DNA from 3 places in the Streptomyces sp. NPDC096152 genome. Region 1 is predicted to be linked to each of the others. Evidence: riboswitches for the same ligand, from Rfam matches in the RefSeq annotation. Region 1 holds a riboswitch; each other region holds the start of a gene.
The links. Region 1 has a riboswitch for thiamine pyrophosphate ahead of thiO (glycine oxidase ThiO). Riboswitches for the same ligand answer to the same signal wherever they lie in the genome.
Positions count from the first base shown of each region.

Region 2: it holds a riboswitch for thiamine pyrophosphate, as region 1 does, so the genes downstream of both, thiC (phosphomethylpyrimidine synthase ThiC) here and thiO (glycine oxidase ThiO) in region 1, are expected to answer to the same signal.
Region 3: it holds a riboswitch for thiamine pyrophosphate, as region 1 does, so the genes downstream of both, ACIQ9G_RS31430 (thiamine ABC transporter substrate binding subunit) here and thiO (glycine oxidase ThiO) in region 1, are expected to answer to the same signal.

Region 1 is NZ_JBIWFW010000001.1:898,687-904,464, forward strand. It holds gene pknB (Stk1 family PASTA domain-containing Ser/Thr kinase) at 1-1,621, opposite strand, end outside; gene ACIQ9G_RS03950 (thiazole synthase) at 1,793-2,587, opposite strand; gene thiS (sulfur carrier protein ThiS) at 2,591-2,791, opposite strand; gene thiO (glycine oxidase ThiO) at 2,788-4,056, opposite strand; TPP riboswitch at 4,054-4,165, opposite strand; gene ACIQ9G_RS03965 (hypothetical protein) at 4,219-4,593, shown strand; gene ACIQ9G_RS03970 (NAD(P)/FAD-dependent oxidoreductase) at 4,626-5,778, shown strand, end outside.
Region 2 is NZ_JBIWFW010000005.1:441,934-447,711, reverse strand. It holds gene ACIQ9G_RS19745 (hypothetical protein) at 1-365, opposite strand, end outside; gene ACIQ9G_RS19740 (hypothetical protein) at 996-1,145, opposite strand; gene ACIQ9G_RS19735 (hypothetical protein) at 1,397-1,522, opposite strand; gene ACIQ9G_RS19730 (hypothetical protein) at 1,540-1,707, opposite strand; gene thiC (phosphomethylpyrimidine synthase ThiC) at 1,878-3,680, opposite strand; TPP riboswitch at 3,673-3,850, opposite strand; gene ACIQ9G_RS19720 (YibE/F family protein) at 3,922-5,349, shown strand; gene ACIQ9G_RS19715 (SsgA family sporulation/cell division regulator) at 5,504-5,778, opposite strand, start outside.
Region 3 is NZ_JBIWFW010000010.1:214,248-220,025, reverse strand. It holds gene ACIQ9G_RS31440 (ABC transporter ATP-binding protein) at 1-605, opposite strand, end outside; gene ACIQ9G_RS31435 (ABC transporter permease) at 606-2,240, opposite strand; gene ACIQ9G_RS31430 (thiamine ABC transporter substrate binding subunit) at 2,264-3,346, opposite strand; TPP riboswitch at 3,439-3,546, opposite strand; gene rlmN (23S rRNA (adenine(2503)-C(2))-methyltransferase RlmN) at 3,638-4,744, opposite strand; gene ACIQ9G_RS31420 (S8 family serine peptidase) at 5,107-5,778, opposite strand, start outside.

The sequences.
Region 1 (5,778 bases):
CGACCCGCACCCGCAGACCCGCGTCCGTCAGGTCGGACCTCGCCTCCTCCAGGCTCTCCCCGGTGACGTCCGGCACGTCCACCGGGGCGCCCTTGCTCACGGTGAGCGCGATCGCCGAGCCGGCCCGGCGCTCGATGCCGGCGGCCGGGTCCGTGGCGACCACGAAGCCCTTGGGGAAGTCCTCGCTGAACGTCCGGCTCACCATGCCCGGCTCCAGCCCGGCCTCGCGCAGCGCGCTCCGCGCCTTGTCCAGCCGGTAGCCGCGCACGGTGGGCACCTTCACGGTCTCCGGTCCGTCGGAGAGGGTGAGCGAGACCGAGTCGTTGCTGCGGATACGGGCCCCGGTCTCCGGGTCCGTGCTGATGACGGTGCCGCGCTTCACGGTGTCGCTGTAGGCGTGCTTGACCTGCTTGACCTCGAGACCGGCCGCCCTGAGCCGCTCCCTGGCCTGGGCCTCGGTCTTCGCCAGCACCGGGGGGACCTTCGTGAACTGGCCGGAGTTGATGTACCAGACCCCGGCGCCGGCCCCGAGGACCAGCAGCACCACGGCGAGGACGGTTACCAGACCCCGCCGCGGGCGGCCGGTGCGCCGGGCCGGGGCGGGCGGCGCGGGAGACTCCAGCCGGCTGGTGCGGTGCAGCGCGTCGGCCCGGACGCCCTCCTCGGACGTCAGCGGGCGCGGCACCGTCAGCGCGCGCGGGATCACGCTCGTACGGTCCTCGGCGTTGCTGTGCTCCGCGGTGAGCGCCTGCGGCGGCACCGCGTCGAGCTGCTCCGGGCCGAGCGCCGCACGCGTCTGCCGGACGTGCGCGAGGAGCGCGACCGCGTCGTGCGGCCGGTCGGCGGGGGTGCGCGCGGTCGCCGTCGCGACCAGCGCGTCCAGCTCGAACGGCAGCCCCGGCACGGCGGCCGACGGCGCCGGCACGTCCGCGTGCAGGTGCTGGTAGAGGATCTGCGCGGGCGTCTCGCCCTGGTGCGGGCGGCCACCGGTCAGCATCTCGTACAGGACCACCCCGCACGCGTACACGTCGACCCGGGGGTCGGCGGTGCCCTGCTCGACCTGCTCCGGCGCCAGGTAGGAGACGGTGCCGAGGACGGTGCCCGTGGTGTTGGTGACGGTGTCCACGGACCGCACCAGACCGAAGTCGGCGACCTTGACCCGGCCGTCGTCCCCGATCAGGACGTTCTCCGGCTTCATGTCGCGGTGCACGAAACCCGCCCGGTGCGCGGCGCCGAGCGCCGCGAGCACCGGCTCCAGGATGTCCAGCGCGGCACGCGGCTGCAGCGCCCCGCGCTCGCGCAGCACGTCGCGCAGGGTGCAGCCCGCGACGTACTCCATGGCCAGATAGACGTACGACCCGTCGGTGCCCTGGTCGAAGACCTGCACCACGTTCGGGTGGGCGAGCCGGGCGACCGACTTGGCCTCCCGGATGAACCGCTCGACGAAACTGGCGTCGGCCGCGAGCGTCGGGTGCATCACCTTCAGCGCGAGGACGCGGTCCAGGCGGGTGTCCAGGGCCCGGTAGACCGTGGCCATCCCGCCGACCGCGATCCGCGCGTCCACGCGATACCGGGCGTCGAGCACCTGCCCGACCAATGGGTCCTGAAGGGTCGTATCCACGCAGGTGAGTCTACGAGCCGCCACCGACGCCACGCCGCCTCGTCCGCAAGGAGGAGCGGTACTGCGACCGACCTGTGACGCTTCGCACGCCGTCCCGGACACGGCCGCGCATCGCGGCGGACGCCTGGAAGGCGGCCCGATCCGGGTCCGCCCCCGCACCGGGGCGGACGCCTAGAAGGCGGGCCGCTCCGGGTCCAGCCGGGCCATGCCCTCCGTGGGGGACGACGCCTCGGCGAGGTAGCGCCGGGGGATGCGTCCCGCCAGCCGGGCCAGCCGGCCCGCCTCCACCGCGCAGCGCATCGCCTCCGCCATCCGCACCGGCTCCTGCGCCCGCGTCACCGCCGACGCCAGCATCACCCCCGCGCACCCCAGCTCCATGGCGAGGGTCACGTCCGAGGCCGTACCGGCGCCGGCGTCGAGGATCACCGGCACCCGCGCCCGCTCCACGATCAGCTGGAAGTTGTGCGGGTTGCGGATGCCGAGCCCGGACCCGATCGGCGATCCCAGCGGCATGATCGCCGCACAGCCGGCGTCCTCCAGCTTCCGCGCGAGCACCGGATCGTCGTTCGTGTACGGCAGCACCGTGAACCCGTCGTCGACCAGTGTCCCGGCGGCGTCCAGCAGCTCGATCGGGTCCGGCAGCAGCGTCCGCTCGTCGGCGATGACCTCCAGCTTGATCAGGTCGGTGCCCAGCGCCTCCCGCGCCAGCCGCGCCGTGAGCACCGCCTCACCCGCGGTGAAGCAGCCGGCGGTGTTCGGCAGCACCCGGATGCCCAGCCGGTCCAGCACCGACAGCACGGATCCGTGCACGGAGGGGTCCACCCGCCGCATCGCGACCGTGGTCAGCTCCGTGCCGGAGGCGACCAGTGCCCGCTCCAGCACCTCCAGGCTGGGCGCCCCGCCGGTGCCCATGATCAGCCGGGAGGCGAAGGACGTTCCGCCGAGGACGAGGGGGTCGTCGGCCATGGGTCAGCCTCCCTGGACGGCGGTCAGCACTTCGACGCGGTCGCCCTCGGCCAGGGCCGTGGACGACCACCGCGTGCGCGGGACGACGGTCTCGTTGAGGGCGGCGGCCACTCCCGAGGGGGCGGCGGTCAGCAACGCCACGACGGTGTCCAGAGCCGCGCCGGACGCGACCTCGCGCGGCTCCCCGTTGACCGAGATGTTCATGCGGGCTGCTCCGAGAGTGCGGCGGCGCGAAAGCGGCGCGGGCCGAAGGGGCGCGCGTCGTCGGGCAGGTCCCCGGTGACCAGGGCGTGCGCCAGGATGTCCCCGGTGACCGGGGTGAGCAGCACGCCGTTGCGGTAGTGCCCGGTGGCCAGCAGCAGCCCGTCCAGGTCGGTCGGGCCGAGCAGCGGCGCGTTGTCGGGGGAGCCCGGACGCAGCCCGGCCCGGGTCTCCGTGAGCGGCAGCTCGGTGATCCCCGGCACCAGCTCGTGCGCGTCCCGCAGCAGCTCGTACACACCGCCCGCGGTCACCGCGGTGTCCCAGCCCAGCTCCTCGCTGGTCGCCCCTACCACCAGCTCGCCGTTCAGCCGCGGCACCAGGTAGACCTGGCTGCCGCGCACCACGGCCCGTACGGTCCGGCTCAGGAAGGGCGCGTACCGCTTCGGCACGGTCAGCCGCAGCACCTGCCCCTTCACCGGCCGCACCGGCGGCAGCACGTCGGCCGGCACGCCCGCGAGCCGGCCGCTGAGGCTGCCCGCCGCGAGGACGACGTGGCCCGCGCCCAGCACCGTGCCGTCGCGCAGCACGCAGCCCGCCGCCCGGTTCCGGACCACGGTCAGCCGCTCGGCCCAGGCGCGGTGGAAGACCACGCCCGCCCGCTCGCACGCGGTCACCAGGGCGCGGGCCAGCCGCCGCGGGTCGACCTGGTGGTCGCCGTCCACCCGCAGACCGCCGCGCACGCCCGGCGCGAGCATCGGTTCCAGCCGCCGGCACTCGCGCCCCGACAGCCACTCGGAGTCCAGGCCCGACCGCTGCTGCAGCGCGTGCAGTTCCCGCAGATGGGCCCGGTCGTCGGCGTCCAGCGCGACGGCGAGCGTGCCGCACCGGCGGTAGCCGAGGTCGAGGCCGGTCAGCTCGGTCAGCTCGGCCGCGAAGTCCGGATAGCGGCGGGCCGAGGCCAGGTTCAGCCCGAGCAGGGTCTGCTCTCCGTGGTGCAGTTCGGTGACGGCGGCGAGCATCCCGGCCGCGACCTGAGCCGCCCCGCCGCCCGGCTCGGGATCCACCACGGCCGTGGTCAGGCCGCGCTGCGCCGCGCGCCAGGCCGTCACGAGCCCGATGATCCCGCCCCCGACGACCAGGACGTCCGCCGTGCCCGGGAACGGCGTGCCCGGCGACCAAGTGCCCGTGGGCGAGACGCCCGGGGACGTGCCCGGCGACGGGGTGCCCGGAGGCGACGTACTCGGAGACGGCGTACCTGAAGACGACATGGGCGTCCAGCCCCTCCCTTCGCCGGCATGACCCGGATCAGGTTCGTACGGTCGGAGGCCGCCAGCCTCCCTCTCAGCCCGGTGCGTCCGGGCTCCCGCGAGTGCTTGTACGGTGGCCACCCTAGCCCGCCGGGCACCGACCTCGTAAGGGAGCCTTCGCCCATGCCGCGCTCGCTCGACGGCCTCGTCCTCGCCCCCGTCGCCGACCAGGCCCCCGGCCAGGTGGGCACCCGCACCCGGTTCACCTACCACGAGCGGAGCGGGGAGATCTGGGCCGAATACGCGGGCGGTGACGTCGTACGCGGCCATCTGGTGGGTATCCGGGAAGGGAACCGCCTCGACTTCCGGTACGTGCAGCTCAAGCACGACGGGACCACGTCCTGCGGGCACTGTGTGTCGACGGTGGTCGAACTGCCCGACGGGCGTGTCCGGTTGGAGGAGAGCTGGCAGTGGGAGTCGCAGCCGGGGAGCGGGACGAGCGTGGTGGAGGAGGTGACCGGCCCCGCTGTGCAGCAGGTCACCCGGTCCGCACCCTGACTGACCCTCCGTCAGGTGTCTATGGTGATCGGGTGAGCGAGCAGACGCAGGAACACGGCACGTCACAGCCGCGGCGCGTGGTCGTCGCCGGCGCGGGCATGGCCGGTGTGCAGACCGCGGTGGCCCTGCGCGAGCAGGGCTTCACCGGCACCGTGACGCTGATCGGCGCCGAGCCCCACCAGCCCTACGACCGGCCGCCCTTGTCCAAGGCCGTCCTGCTCGGCAAGGCCGAGGACTCCGCCTTCGACGTCGACTTCGAGGCCCTCGGCATCGAACTCCAGCTGGGCCGCGAGGCGCTCGCCGTGCGGGTCGACGCGCACGTCCTCGACACCTCCGCCGGTCCCGTGCCCTACGACGTGCTCGTGCTGGCGACCGGCGCCGAACCGGTCCGGCTGCCGGGCGCCGAGGGCGTCCCCGGCGTCCATCTGCTGCGCACCCTGGACGACGCCGAACGGCTGCGCCCGGTCCTCGCCCGGCAGCACGACATCGTGGTCGTCGGGGCCGGCTGGATCGGCGCCGAGTTCGCCACCGCCGCCCGCGAGGCGGGCTGCGCGGTGACGGTCGTCGAGGCCGCGGACCGCCCGCTCGCCGGAGCGCTGCCCGCCGAGGTGGCCGCCCCGATGGCCGCCTGGTACGCCGACTCCGGCGCCGTGCTGCGCACCCACGCGCGCGTGGCGCGCGTCGAGCCGGGCGCGGTGGTGCTCGACGACGGCACGCGGCTGCCCGCGGACGCCGTCGTGGTCGGCATCGGCGCGCGCCCCGCCACCGGCTGGCTGGGCGGCTCCGGCATCCCCCTGGGCGCCCACGGCGAGGTCCTGGCCGACGACCACCTGCGCGCCGGCGCGCCGGACGTGTACGCGGTCGGCGACTGCGCCTCCTTCCCCTCGGGCCGGTACGGCGAGCGCCTGCTCGTCCACCACTGGGACAACGCGCTGCAGGGCCCGCGCACCGTCGCCGCGAACATCCTGGGCGAGACCCCCGCGGCCTACGACCCGGTCCCGTACTTCTGGTCCGAGCAGTTCGGCCGCTTCGTGCAGTACGCCGGCCACCACGCGTCCGCCGACACCACCGTCCTGCGCGGCGACCCGTCCGGACCGGCGTGGACGGTGTGCTGGCTGCGCGAGGGCCGCCTGGTGGCCCTGCTGGCGGTCGGCCGTCCGCGGGACCTCGCCCAGGGCAGACGCC
Region 2 (5,778 bases), on a different contig from region 1:
GTGATGGGCATCTCGATCAGGTGGCGCATGGGCCAGCTGGTGGCGTACGTCGCGACGTTGTCGATCAGCCACCGGGTGGCGTCGTCTATTTGCTGCCACCAGCGCTCCCGCTCACCGGCGAGCCGTTCCCGTAGGACCGGCGTCCAGTCGGGATCGTCGGCCGCGGGGAGTTGGATGTTCTGTAACTGCGCGCACGCGGAGATGATCCGCAACATGTGTGCGCCGAAAGCGTCGCGGGCGGCGTGGACCTCGACCAGCCGCTTCTTGCGGGCCTCCAGCCGGGGGATGACAAGCAGGCCGGCCGCAGCGGTCGTCACCACGGCAGTGGCGGCAGCTACGAGGATCGTCCGCACAGTGTCAGGCATGCGGGACATGCTCCCGCACGGCGGAGCACCCCGGACGCTCAGGTCGCCGCATACGGGCCCTCGGCCTTGCCCTGAGCCGTTCGCCTGCCGCGCCGGTCATGACCTTCCGGGAGCGGCTCACCCTTGTACGAGTAGAAGGTGGCGACGGGCAGTTCCTACAGCATCCCGATCCCTTCCCCTCCTGTGACCTGCCGGTACGCCGCCAGCCGTACCGGTACAAGGGGTATGGCCGTACCGGCGTACCGGTACGGTCCGCGTGCGCATCGCCCTCGTTGCGTGACCTTTGGGGCCGTAACGGGGCGCGTTACAGCTCCTGTTGTCCATCCGGCTTGGTAGTGTCGGCTATTTTTGCGGCAGACTATTTGGCGGCGTCTAATTTGGCCACTAATCGCCCCGAAACACTTCACGTAGCTTTTGACAGCGTAACGAGAGCCAAAAAAGCCCCTGCAAAATTTTCGCCAGGGAGGCTGCTTAATTCAAATTGGAGTCGTGCTACCGTAGCGGTCAGCAGTCCACACATGGGTGTGGGTCCCGCACGGCAGACAGATACGCACGGGACCCACGCAGGCTCGACGTGGACCGAGGGCTCGCCTCGCTGGCACGAGGTGGGCCCTCAGCGCTTCTCCGAGGTCAGTCGAGCAGTTCGCGTACTACGCGCACTGCGTAGTAGACGATCTGCAGGACGATGGCCAAGGGCCGAAGTCTGCGGACGATGGTCCGCAGTCTGCGGCGAAGCTTGATCCTCGCCGGCCTGGCCTTTTCAGGGTCAGGTCCGGGCATGCGTCTTGCCTCCCTTCTGGTGTCATGACTACCAATCGGCAGTCAGCCGTCAGGGACAGCTAATAATGTATCACCGGGTGATCGGCTGGATGGTCGAACGACCGTCAAGCGGCTTCCCGGACTTAATTGACAACTAATTCCGGGGGTGCCCGCAGAAGCCGGAATGAGAGTGTAGATATATTCCAAATCCGCAGGTCAGCGAGAGCGACCTCGAGGCGAGCCCTCTAGCACCGTGCGACGCCCAACCCTCGTCACCTTCTGAATGTGACATGGGTCACGCACGCGTGGCGGCCGCCTTCGGGGCGCTCGATCACATAGAGCACGCCGATCATGGCGTTCTCCTCCGACCCGTCGCCGTCCTCGAAGGTTCCCTCCATGACGGCGAGTTGGGCACCTATCCACCCGACTTGGCGATGACGCGGCGGTCGCTGCTGGCGCGGCGGTAGGACTCGGCGGCGCCGCGGCGGGGGGAGTACCCGGTGTGCCGGACGGGGAGGTCGGCCCACCTGCCCAGCCGGGTGATGACGTCGCCGCTGTTCTCGGGGGCGAGGCCGCCGTCCATGACAAATGTGCCACCGCGGCACCTGCAGCACGCCGCGCCGCGGTTGATCCAGCAAGGGGGCATCCGGCGAAGCGTTGATCCCAGCGGTTCAACCCCCCCATCTACAAGGATGCACGCGGCCCGCGCTCCCGACCGGACTGACCAGCCAGAGGCGCGGGCCGAAACAATTGTCAGTCGGCGATAGGCAGGTACACCCGGTTCCCCGCCTCCGCGAACTCCTTCGACTTCTGGAGCATCCCCTCAGCAATCTCCTCGGGTGACGCCGCCTCGCCCGCCGCACCACCGAACCGCTCTGTGATGCTTTGGCTAATCTTCATCGAGCAGAACTTGGGGCCGCACATCGAGCAGAAGTGGGCCGTCTTGGCCGGTTCCGCGGGGAGGGTCTCGTCGTGGAACTCCCGTGCCGTGTCCGGGTCGAGGGCCAGATTGAACTGGTCCTCCCACCGGAACTCGAAGCGGGCGTCGGACAGGGCGTCGTCCCACTCCTGCGCCCCGGGGTGGCCCTTGGCGAGGTCGGCCGCGTGGGCGGCGATCTTGTAGGTGATGACCCCGGTCTTGACGTCGTCGCGGTTGGGCAGGCCCAGGTGCTCCTTGGGCGTGACGTAGCAGAGCATGGCCGTGCCCCACCAGGCGATCATCGCGGCACCGATGCCGGAGGTGATGTGGTCGTACGCCGGCGCGATGTCCGTGGTCAGCGGGCCGAGCGTATAGAACGGAGCTTCATCGCAGATCTCCTGCTGAAGGTCGATGTTCTCCTTGATCTTGTGCATCGGGACGTGTCCCGGGCCCTCGATCATGGTCTGTACGTGGAAACGCTTGGCGATCGTGTTGAGTTCCCCGAGCGTGCGCAACTCCGCGAACTGCGCCTCGTCGTTGGCGTCGGCGACGGAGCCGGGACGCAGTCCGTCGCCCAGCGAGTAGGTGACGTCGTAGGCGGCGAGGATCTCGCAGAGCTCCTCGAAGTTCTCGTAGAGGAACGACTCCTTGTGGTGCGCGAGGCACCAGGCCGCCATGATCGAGCCGCCGCGCGAGACGATGCCGGTCTTGCGGTTCGCCGTCAGCGGCACGTAGGCCAGGCGTACGCCGGCGTGGACCGTCATGTAGTCCACGCCCTGTTCGGCCTGCTCGATGACGGTGTCCCTGTAGATGTCCCAGGTCAGTTCCTCGGCCTTGCCGTCGACCTTCTCCAGGGCCTGATAGAGCGGCACCGTGCCGATGGGGACGGGGGAGTTGCGCAGCACCCACTCCCGGGTGGTGTGGATGTTGCGGCCGGTGGAGAGGTCCATGACCGTGTCCGCGCCCCATCGGGTCGCCCAAGTCATCTTCTCCACCTCCTCCTCGATGGAGGACGTGACCGCGGAGTTGCCGATGTTGGCGTTGACCTTCACCAGGAACCGCTTGCCGATGATCATCGGCTCGATCTCCGGGTGGTTGACGTTGGCTGGCAGCACGGCGCGGCCCGCCGCGATCTCCTCCCGGACCACTTCCGGAGCGACGTTCTCGCGGAGGGCCACATACTCCATCTCGGGTGTGATCTCGCCGCGGCGCGCGTACGCGAGCTGCGTGACCGCCTGGCCGTCACGCCCCCGGCGCGGCTGGCGCGGCCGTCCCGGGAACACTGCGTCGAGGTTGCGCAGGCCCCCGCGCGGCGAGGTGTGCTTGATCCCGTCGTCCTCGGGGCGGACGGGACGGCCCGCGTACTCCTCGGTGTCGCCGCGGGCGATGATCCAGTTCTCCCGCAGCGGCGGCAGGCCCCTGCGGACATCGGTGTCGACGAGTGGATCGGTGTACGGGCCCGACGTGTCGTACAGCGTGACCGACTTCCCGTTGGTGAGGTGCACCTGACGGACCGGCACCCGCAGGTCGGGGCGCGAGCCCTCGACATACGCCTTGTGCCAGCCGATGGACTTCCCGGCCTCCCCGTCGCTGGAGATCTGCGTGGAGGCAGGCGTGCGTGCGTCCTTGTTGGTCATGAGACCTACTCCCTACGCCGGCATTACCCGGTAACAGGTTCGGCGGTCGACGCAGCGGCTTCCGTCTGTCGACGCTTCGCGTGAAACATCTCTCGTTCCACGTGAAACATCGCGAATACGGAGGTCAGCGCCCTCTCAGCCCGGTGCTCCGAGCTCCCGCGTGTGCAAAGGTGCCTCCACGCTAGCGTCCTTTGTGGCGCGGTGAACAGTGGGCCTCTGCCGTTCTTGCGATGATCTGGCGGTGACCACGACACAGCAGTCCCCCTATCCACCGCCCGAACCACGAGGCCGACCAGGCCCCGGGCACGACCAGGGCCATGAGCATGGGCACGGGTCTGGACAGGGCCACGAGCACGGGCGGGGACACGGCCACGGGCACAGTCACAGTCATGGGCCCGCCACGCCCGTCTCGAAGCACCTGCGCAAGGTGATCGCGGCGATCCTGATCCCGTTCGCCGCCGCGGTGGTCGTCGGGCTCGCGGTGCTCTGGCCCGGCGGTGCCCCCGCGCACGAGCGCACCGGCGTCGGCTTCGACCGGCAGAGCCAGCAGGCCACCGTCACCCGGGTGATCGCGGTCAGCTGCAAGGGGGTGAACGCCTCAGCCGCCGCCCCCGCCGGAGATCCCTCCGCCGCCGGAGGCTCCTCCGCGCCGGATCAGGCCTCCGGCACCTGCAAGAAGGCCACGGTCCGGGTCGACACCGGCTCCGACAAGGGCCGTACATTCACCGAGTTCGTACAGCCGGACCAGTCGCGGCAGTTGCACGAGGGCGAGAAGGTCGTGGTCGCCTACGAGCCCTCCGCGCCGAAGGATCTCCAGTACTCGGTCACCGATGTCGACCGGCGCTTCCCCATGGGTCTGCTGGCGGGCATCTTCGCACTCGCCGTCGTGGTCGTCGGGCGGATGCGGGGCGTCATGGCGCTGGTCGCGCTGGCCATCAGCTTCCTGGTACTGAACTTCTTCGTCCTGCCGGCGATCCTGCAGGGCTCGAACCCGCTGGTCGTGGCGGTGGTCGGGTCGAGCGCCATCATGCTGATCGCCCTCTACATGTGCCACGGCCTGTCCGCGCGCACCTCGGTCGCGGTGCTCGGCACCCTGATATCTCTGGTGCTGATCGGCATCCTGGGCTCGCTGTTCATCGGCTGGGCCGCCCTCACCGGCAACACGGACGACAACACCGGCCTCATCCACGGCCTGTATCCGTCGATCGACATGAGCGGTCTGCTGCTCTCCGGCGTCATCATCGGCTCGCTCGGTGTGCTGGACGACGTGACGGTGACGCAGACGTCGGCGGTCTGGGAGCTGCACGAGGCCAATCCCGCGATGGGGTGGCGAGGCCTGTACCGGGCGGGCATCCGCATCGGACGCGACCACATCGCGTCGGTGGTCAACACCCTGGTCCTCGCGTACGCGGGCGCCGCGCTCCCGCTGCTGCTGCTCTTCTCCATCGCGCAGAGCAGCGTGGGGACCGTCGCCACCAGCGAACTGGTCGCGGAGGAGATCGTGCGCACGCTGGTGGGCTCGATCGGCCTGGTGGCCTCGGTCCCGGTCACCACGGCCCTCGCCGCCCTCGTGGTCTCGGCCGACCGCCCGGGAGCCGCCCCGGCCGCGGCACCGGCCGCCCAGCCGGCCCCGGCGCGCGGCGGACGGGGACGACGCCGCAGGCGCTGAGGCGGCACCTCGGGCCGGGTCACGGCGAGGGGGACGGGGCGGGGTCGCGAACGAGGTCACAGGCGGTGTCGCCGGCGAGGCCGAGGGCGACGCGGCGGATGCCCCCTGGGACGGCGAAGCGTTACGGCAACAGCGCCCTGACGGCCGTAGCGCTTCAGCCCGCGCTCTGTTCCTCCGCCAGGATGCGGTCCAGGGCCTCGTCGAGGTGGGCGTCGAAGTCCCCCAGCGCGCCCTCCTGTCCGAGCGGCACCAGCTTGTCCGTGCGGTCGAGGAACGCCACGAGCGGGGCCGCCGAAGAACGGAACAGCGCCCGGTCGCCGCCGACCTGCAGCCGGATCAGGACCTCGCTGAGCGCCTCGTTGTCGGCGGGCGAGATCCGCACGTCGCCGTCCCCGCACGGCGTGCCCACCCCGTCGATCAGCAGCTCGC
Region 3 (5,778 bases), on a different contig from region 1:
CGGTCGGCGAGCGCGAAGGCCTCGCCCTGGTCGTGGGTGACGGCGAGCACGGTGGTGCCCAACCGGCCGAACAGCTCACGCAGTTCGACGACGAGCCGCTCCCGCAGCGAGCGGTCGAGCTGGCCGAGCGGTTCGTCGAGCATGAGCAGCCGGGGCCGGGGCGCGAGCGCCCGGGCCAGCGCCACCCGCTGCTGCTCCCCGCCGGAGAGGGCGGACACCGCCCGCGACCCGGCGCCGGGCAGCCCGACCAGCTCCAGCAACTCCCCCACACGTACCGCGCGTTCGCTCTTCTCCGCGCCGCGCATCCGCAGCCCGAACGCGACGTTGCCGCCGACGTCCCGCTGCGGGAAGAGCTGGTGGTCCTGGAACATCAGCCCGACCTCGCGCCGGTGCGCGGGCACCCCGGCCTGGTCCCGTCCGTCGAGCAGCACCCGTCCGGAGTCCAGCGGCTGCAGGCCGGCCACCGCCCGCAGCAGCGTGGACTTGCCGCTGCCGCTGGGGCCGAGAACGCACACGATCTCGTGCTGTGCGACACCGAGGTCGACGGCGTCCAGGACGGGCCGCCCGCCGAGGCGGACGGTCGCGGCGGCCAGGCTCAGCAGCATCTAGAACTCCCCGCTCCGGTCGGTGCGCAGCCGCTCCAGGACGAGCAGCGCGACCGCGCACACCACCATCAGAATCGTCGACAGGGCCATCGCCTGGCCGTAGTTGAGGTCGCCGGGCCGTGCGAGCAGCCGGGCCACGGCGACCGGCAGGGTCGGGTTGTCGGGCCGCGCGATGAACACGGTCGCCCCGAACTCGCCGAGCGACACCGCGAAGGCGAACCCGGCGGCGATCAGCAGCGCCCGGCGCACCATCGGCAGATCCACCTCGCGCCACACCCGCCACGGCGACGCCCCGAGCACGGCCGCCGCCTCCCGCAGCCGCGCGTCCACCGCCCGCAGCACCGGCAGCATCGTCCGTACGACGAAGGGGACGCCTACCAGGGCCTGGGCCAGCGGCACCAGGAGCCAGGAGGACCTCAGATCCAGCGGCGGCTCGTCCAGGGCGATCAGGAACCCGAAGCCGACGGTCACCGCGGACACCCCGAGCGGCAGCATCAGCAGCGCGTCGAACCCGCGGACGATCCGGCCGGCGTCCCGGCGGGTGAGCGCGGCGGCGGCGAGAGCGCCGATCAGCACGGCGATGGCGGTGGCGGCGACCGCGTAGGACAGGGAGGTGCCGATGGCGGCGACCGGTGCCACCAGGAAGGTGCCGCCGTCGGCGTCGGTCAGCGCCCGGTAGTAGCCGAGGCCCGGCGCCTGCAGCGACCGCTGCACGAGCACCCCCAGCGGCAGCAGAAGCAGTACGGCGACGGTGCCGAGGACGCCCGCGAGGAGCGCCCACTGACCGGCCCCGCGCGGCCGGCGCGCGGTCATGGAGGCGTCGACGAGCTTCAGGGCGGCCTCCCGCCGCCGTACGGTCCGGGCGTGCACGGCGAGGATCGCGCCGACCGCCAGGAACTGGACGACGGTGAGGACGGCGGCGGTGGACAGGTCGAAGGTCTCGGAGGTCTGCCGGTAGATCTCCACCTCGAGGGTGGAGAAGGTGGGGCCGCCGAGGATCTGCACCACGCCGAAGGAGGTGAAGGTGAACAGGAAGACCATGAGCGCGGCGGCGGCGACCGCGGGCGCGAGGGCGGGCAGGGTGACCTTGCGCCAGGCCCGCAGCGGTGAGGCGCCGAGCATCCGGGCGGCCTCCTCCTGCCGCGGGTCGAGCTGGGCCCACAGACCGCCCACGGTCCGTACGACGACTGCGTAGTTGAAGAAGACGTGCGCCAGGAGGATCGCCCAGACCGTGGTGTCCAGCCGTACGCCCCACATCTGGTCGAGGAGCCCGCCGCGCCCGACCAGGGCGAGGAAGGCGGTGCCGACGACGACCGTGGGCAGCACGAAGGGCACGGTGACCACGGCGCGCAGGACCTGCCGGCCGGGGAAGTCGAGGCGGGCGAAGACGTACGCGCCGGGCAGCGCGACCAGCAGGGTGAGCGCGGTGGAGGCGCACGCCTGCCAGGTGGTGAACCACAGCACGTGCCGGATGTCGGGCTGCCCGAGCACGTCCACGAGCCGCCCGAAGCGCCAGGAGCCGTCGACCCGGAGGCCGCGCCGGACGATCGCGGCCACCGGGTAGGCGAAGAACAGCGCGAAGAACGCGACGGGCACGGCCATCAGGCCGAACCGCGCCGCGTTCCCCGTACGCATCGGCGCACGGCCCTCGCGCGGGGTCACTTCAGTACGAGCGACGTCCACGACTTGACCCACTGGTCGCGGTTGGCGGCGATCTTGCCGGGGGCCATGGTCTCGGGGGCCTTGGCGGGCGGGCCGTACTGGGTGAACTCGGCGGGCACCTTCGCGCCCCCGACCACCGGGTAGACGAACATGTTCAGCGGCATGTCCTCCTGGAACCTCTTGGAGATCAGGAAGTTGACGAGCGCCTTGCCGCCCTTGCCGTTCTTCGCGTTGCTCAGCAGCCCGGCGAACTCGATCTGCCGGAAGCAGGTGCCGGTGGCGACCCCGGTCGGGGCGGTCTTCGGCCGGGGGTCGGCGAAGACGACCTCGGCGGGCGGGGAGGAGGCGTAGGAGACGACGAGCGGGCGGTCGCCCTTGGCCTTCCTGCCGCCCGCGGAGCCGGAGAACTCCTCGTTGTAGGCCTGCTCCCAGCCGTCGACCACCTTGACGCCGTTGGCCTTGAGCTTCTTCCAGTAGCCGGACCAGCCGCCGTCGCCGTACTTCGCGGCGCTGCCGAGCAGGAAGCCGAGGCCGGGCGAGGAGGTGGCGGCGTTCTCGGTGACGAGCAGGTTCTTGTACGCCGGCTTGGCCAGGTCGTCGAAGGACTGCGGCGGGGTCAGCTTGTGCTTGCCGAACCACTCCTTGTCGTAGTTGACGCAGATGTCGCCGTAGTCGATCGGGGTGACCCGGTGCTTCGCCCCGTCGAGCTGGTAGGCGGCGCCGACCTGCTCGAGCCCCTTGGCCCGGTACGGCTGGAACAGCCCGTTGTCGAGGGCGCGTGACAACAGGGTGTTGTCGACGCCGAAGAAGACGTCGCCCTGCGGGTTGTCCTTGGTGAGGATGGCCTTGTTGACGGCCTGTCCGGCGTCGCCGTCCTTGAGGACCCTGACCTTGTACCCGGACTGCTTCTCGAACTCCTTGAGGACGTTCTTCGACACGGCCCACGAGTCGTGGCTGACCAGGGTCACGGTCTTGGTGTCGCCGCCGCTGCCGCCCGCGGAACCGTTCGACGATCCGCACGCGGACAGCGTGACGAGGCCGAGCCCGACGGCCACGGCCACGAAGGTCTTGGTGTGCACTGGATTTTCCTCCTGGGGTTGGCCAGGAAGAGACGCGGCCCTGCCCGGGTCCGGCGGACGGGGTCCGCGGGTTCCCGGGCAGGGCGCAACAGCTCGAGTGAAGACCGATCTCCCTACCCAGAATGACCTGGGCGAGGTTCGGAGGGTCTGCGGCCCGATTGCCGCACTCTCAGCGCTGTGGCGCTCCCCTGTCGGAATATGAAGATGTTGATATATGGACGGCCTCAGACTACCGCCCGTCCCCGCCCCGGTGGCACAACCGGTCCCGTCCCGGTGCCGGCCGCCCGGCCGCTACCTCTCCGTGGCGGCGAGCTGCCCGCACGCCCCGTCGATCTCCTGGCCCCGGGTGTCCCGAACGGTGACCGGCACACCGTGGGCGGCGATCGCCTCGACGAAGGCCTTCTCGTCCTCGGGCCGTGATGCGGTCCACTTGGAGCCCGGAGTCGGGTTCAGCGGGATGAGGTTGACGTGCACCGGCTTGCCCTTGAGCAGCCGCCCGAGCCGGTCCCCGCGCCACGCCTGGTCGTTGATGTCCCGGATCAGCGCGTACTCGATGGACAGCCGGCGCCCGGACCTGGCCGCGTACTCGAACCCGGCGTCCAGCACCTCGCGCACCTTCCACCGGGTGTTCACCGGTACGAGGGTGTCGCGGAGCTCGTCGTCCGGCGCGTGCAGGGAGATGGCCAGGCGGCACTTGAAGCCCTCGTCGGCGAACCGGTGGATGGCCGGGACGAGACCGACGGTGGACACGGTGATCCCGCGCTGCGACAGGCCCAGCCCGTCCGGCTCGGGGTCGGTCAGGGCCCGGATGGCGCCGACGACGCGCCGGTAGTTGGCGAGCGGCTCGCCCATGCCCATGAAGACGATGTTCGACAGCCGCGCGGGGCCGCCGGGGACCTCGCCGTCGCGCAGGGCCCGCATCCCGTCCACGATCTGGTGCACGATCTCGGCGGTCGACAGATTGCGGTCCAGACCGGCCTGGCCGGTGGCGCAGAACGGGCAGTTCATACCGCAGCCGGCCTGCGAGCTGATGCACATGGTCACCCGGTCCGGGTAGCGCATGAGCACCGACTCCACGAGGGTGCCGTCGAACAGCCGCCACAGCGTCTTGCGGGTGGTGCCCTGGTCGGTCGACAGGTGCCGCACCACCGTCATGAGGTCCGGCAGCAGCGCCTCCCGCAGCTTGGCGCGCGAGCCGGCGGGGATGTCGGTCCACTGCTCCGGGTCGTGCGCGTACCGCGCGAAGTAGTGCTGCGAGAGCTGCTTGGCACGGAACGGCTTCTCGCCGATCGCGGCGACGGCCTCCTTGCGCTCGGCAGGAGTGAGATCGGCAAGGTGCCGCGGCGGCTTCTTGGCTCCGCGCGGGGCGACGAAAGTGAGTTCTCCGGGCTTAGGCATGGCGCTACCAGTGTCGCAGATCCAATCGGGTGACCTGCGGCTGTCGACCTGGACGACTGTCGTCAGCAGTCGTCACCGGTAGTTACTGAGCGACCTCGGACGGCCCGGAGACGGCCCAGGAATGATCACTCGTCCGCTGCCCGCCACTCATCGAGCCGGACCCTCACCTGGTGGTTGTGTGCGGAGTGCCAGACAACCTCACCACTGACGAAGGCCCTGAGGGCCGGGAGGTTCATCCCGTGCGGCATGGCCGTGATCTCCGCCAGCGCTATGGCGTTCGGCACGCCGTCCATACGTATGAAGACGACGGCCGCTGCCGGTCATCCCCGGAGGCTTCCTCCGGCTCGCTCAAGGCGCCGTGATCAGGCGGCGCCGTACCCCCCGCCCGAGGGGTCGCGCAGTCCGCGAACGCCGTTGGGGGTGCCGATGCCGGTGGGGGCGTCGTATCCGGGCATCGCGGCGAAGCCGTCGGCAGCGCCGGTTGTGATGTCGAAGAAGTTCTGCGGGTGGGCGTAGGGGTAGGAGTTGGGGAAGGTTCCGGGGGTGGGGTTGCCGGCCAGGGCGTACATCCCGGCCATCAGGGGGGCGGAGATGCTGGTGCCGTTGGCGACGAACCAGCCGGTGGAGCCGTTGAAGGGGGTCGTGTCGTACACCGCGAAGTTGTCGGCGACGGCGGAGACGTCGGCGATGGTGCGGTTGGTGCAGATGGTGTCGTGCTGGAAGGCCGGTTTGGGTTCGAAGAGGGAACAGCCGCATCCGGTGCCGTTCCAGGCGCTTTCTGCCCAGCCGCGAGGGTTCTGCGCGCGGGTCAGGGTGGTGCCGCCCACGGCGGTGACGTAGGGGGACGCGGCTGGGTACTGCGTGACGCCTGCGTTGTCGCCCGAGGCGAAGGTGAAGGCTACGCCGGGGTGGTTGAAGTGGAAGTCGAACGCGCCCTCGAACGAGGCCTCGGGCAGGACCCAGCTGTTGGAGATGAACTTCGCGCCTTGAGCGACGGCTTGGTCGACTGCGGTGAACATGTTGGCAGGGGTGGC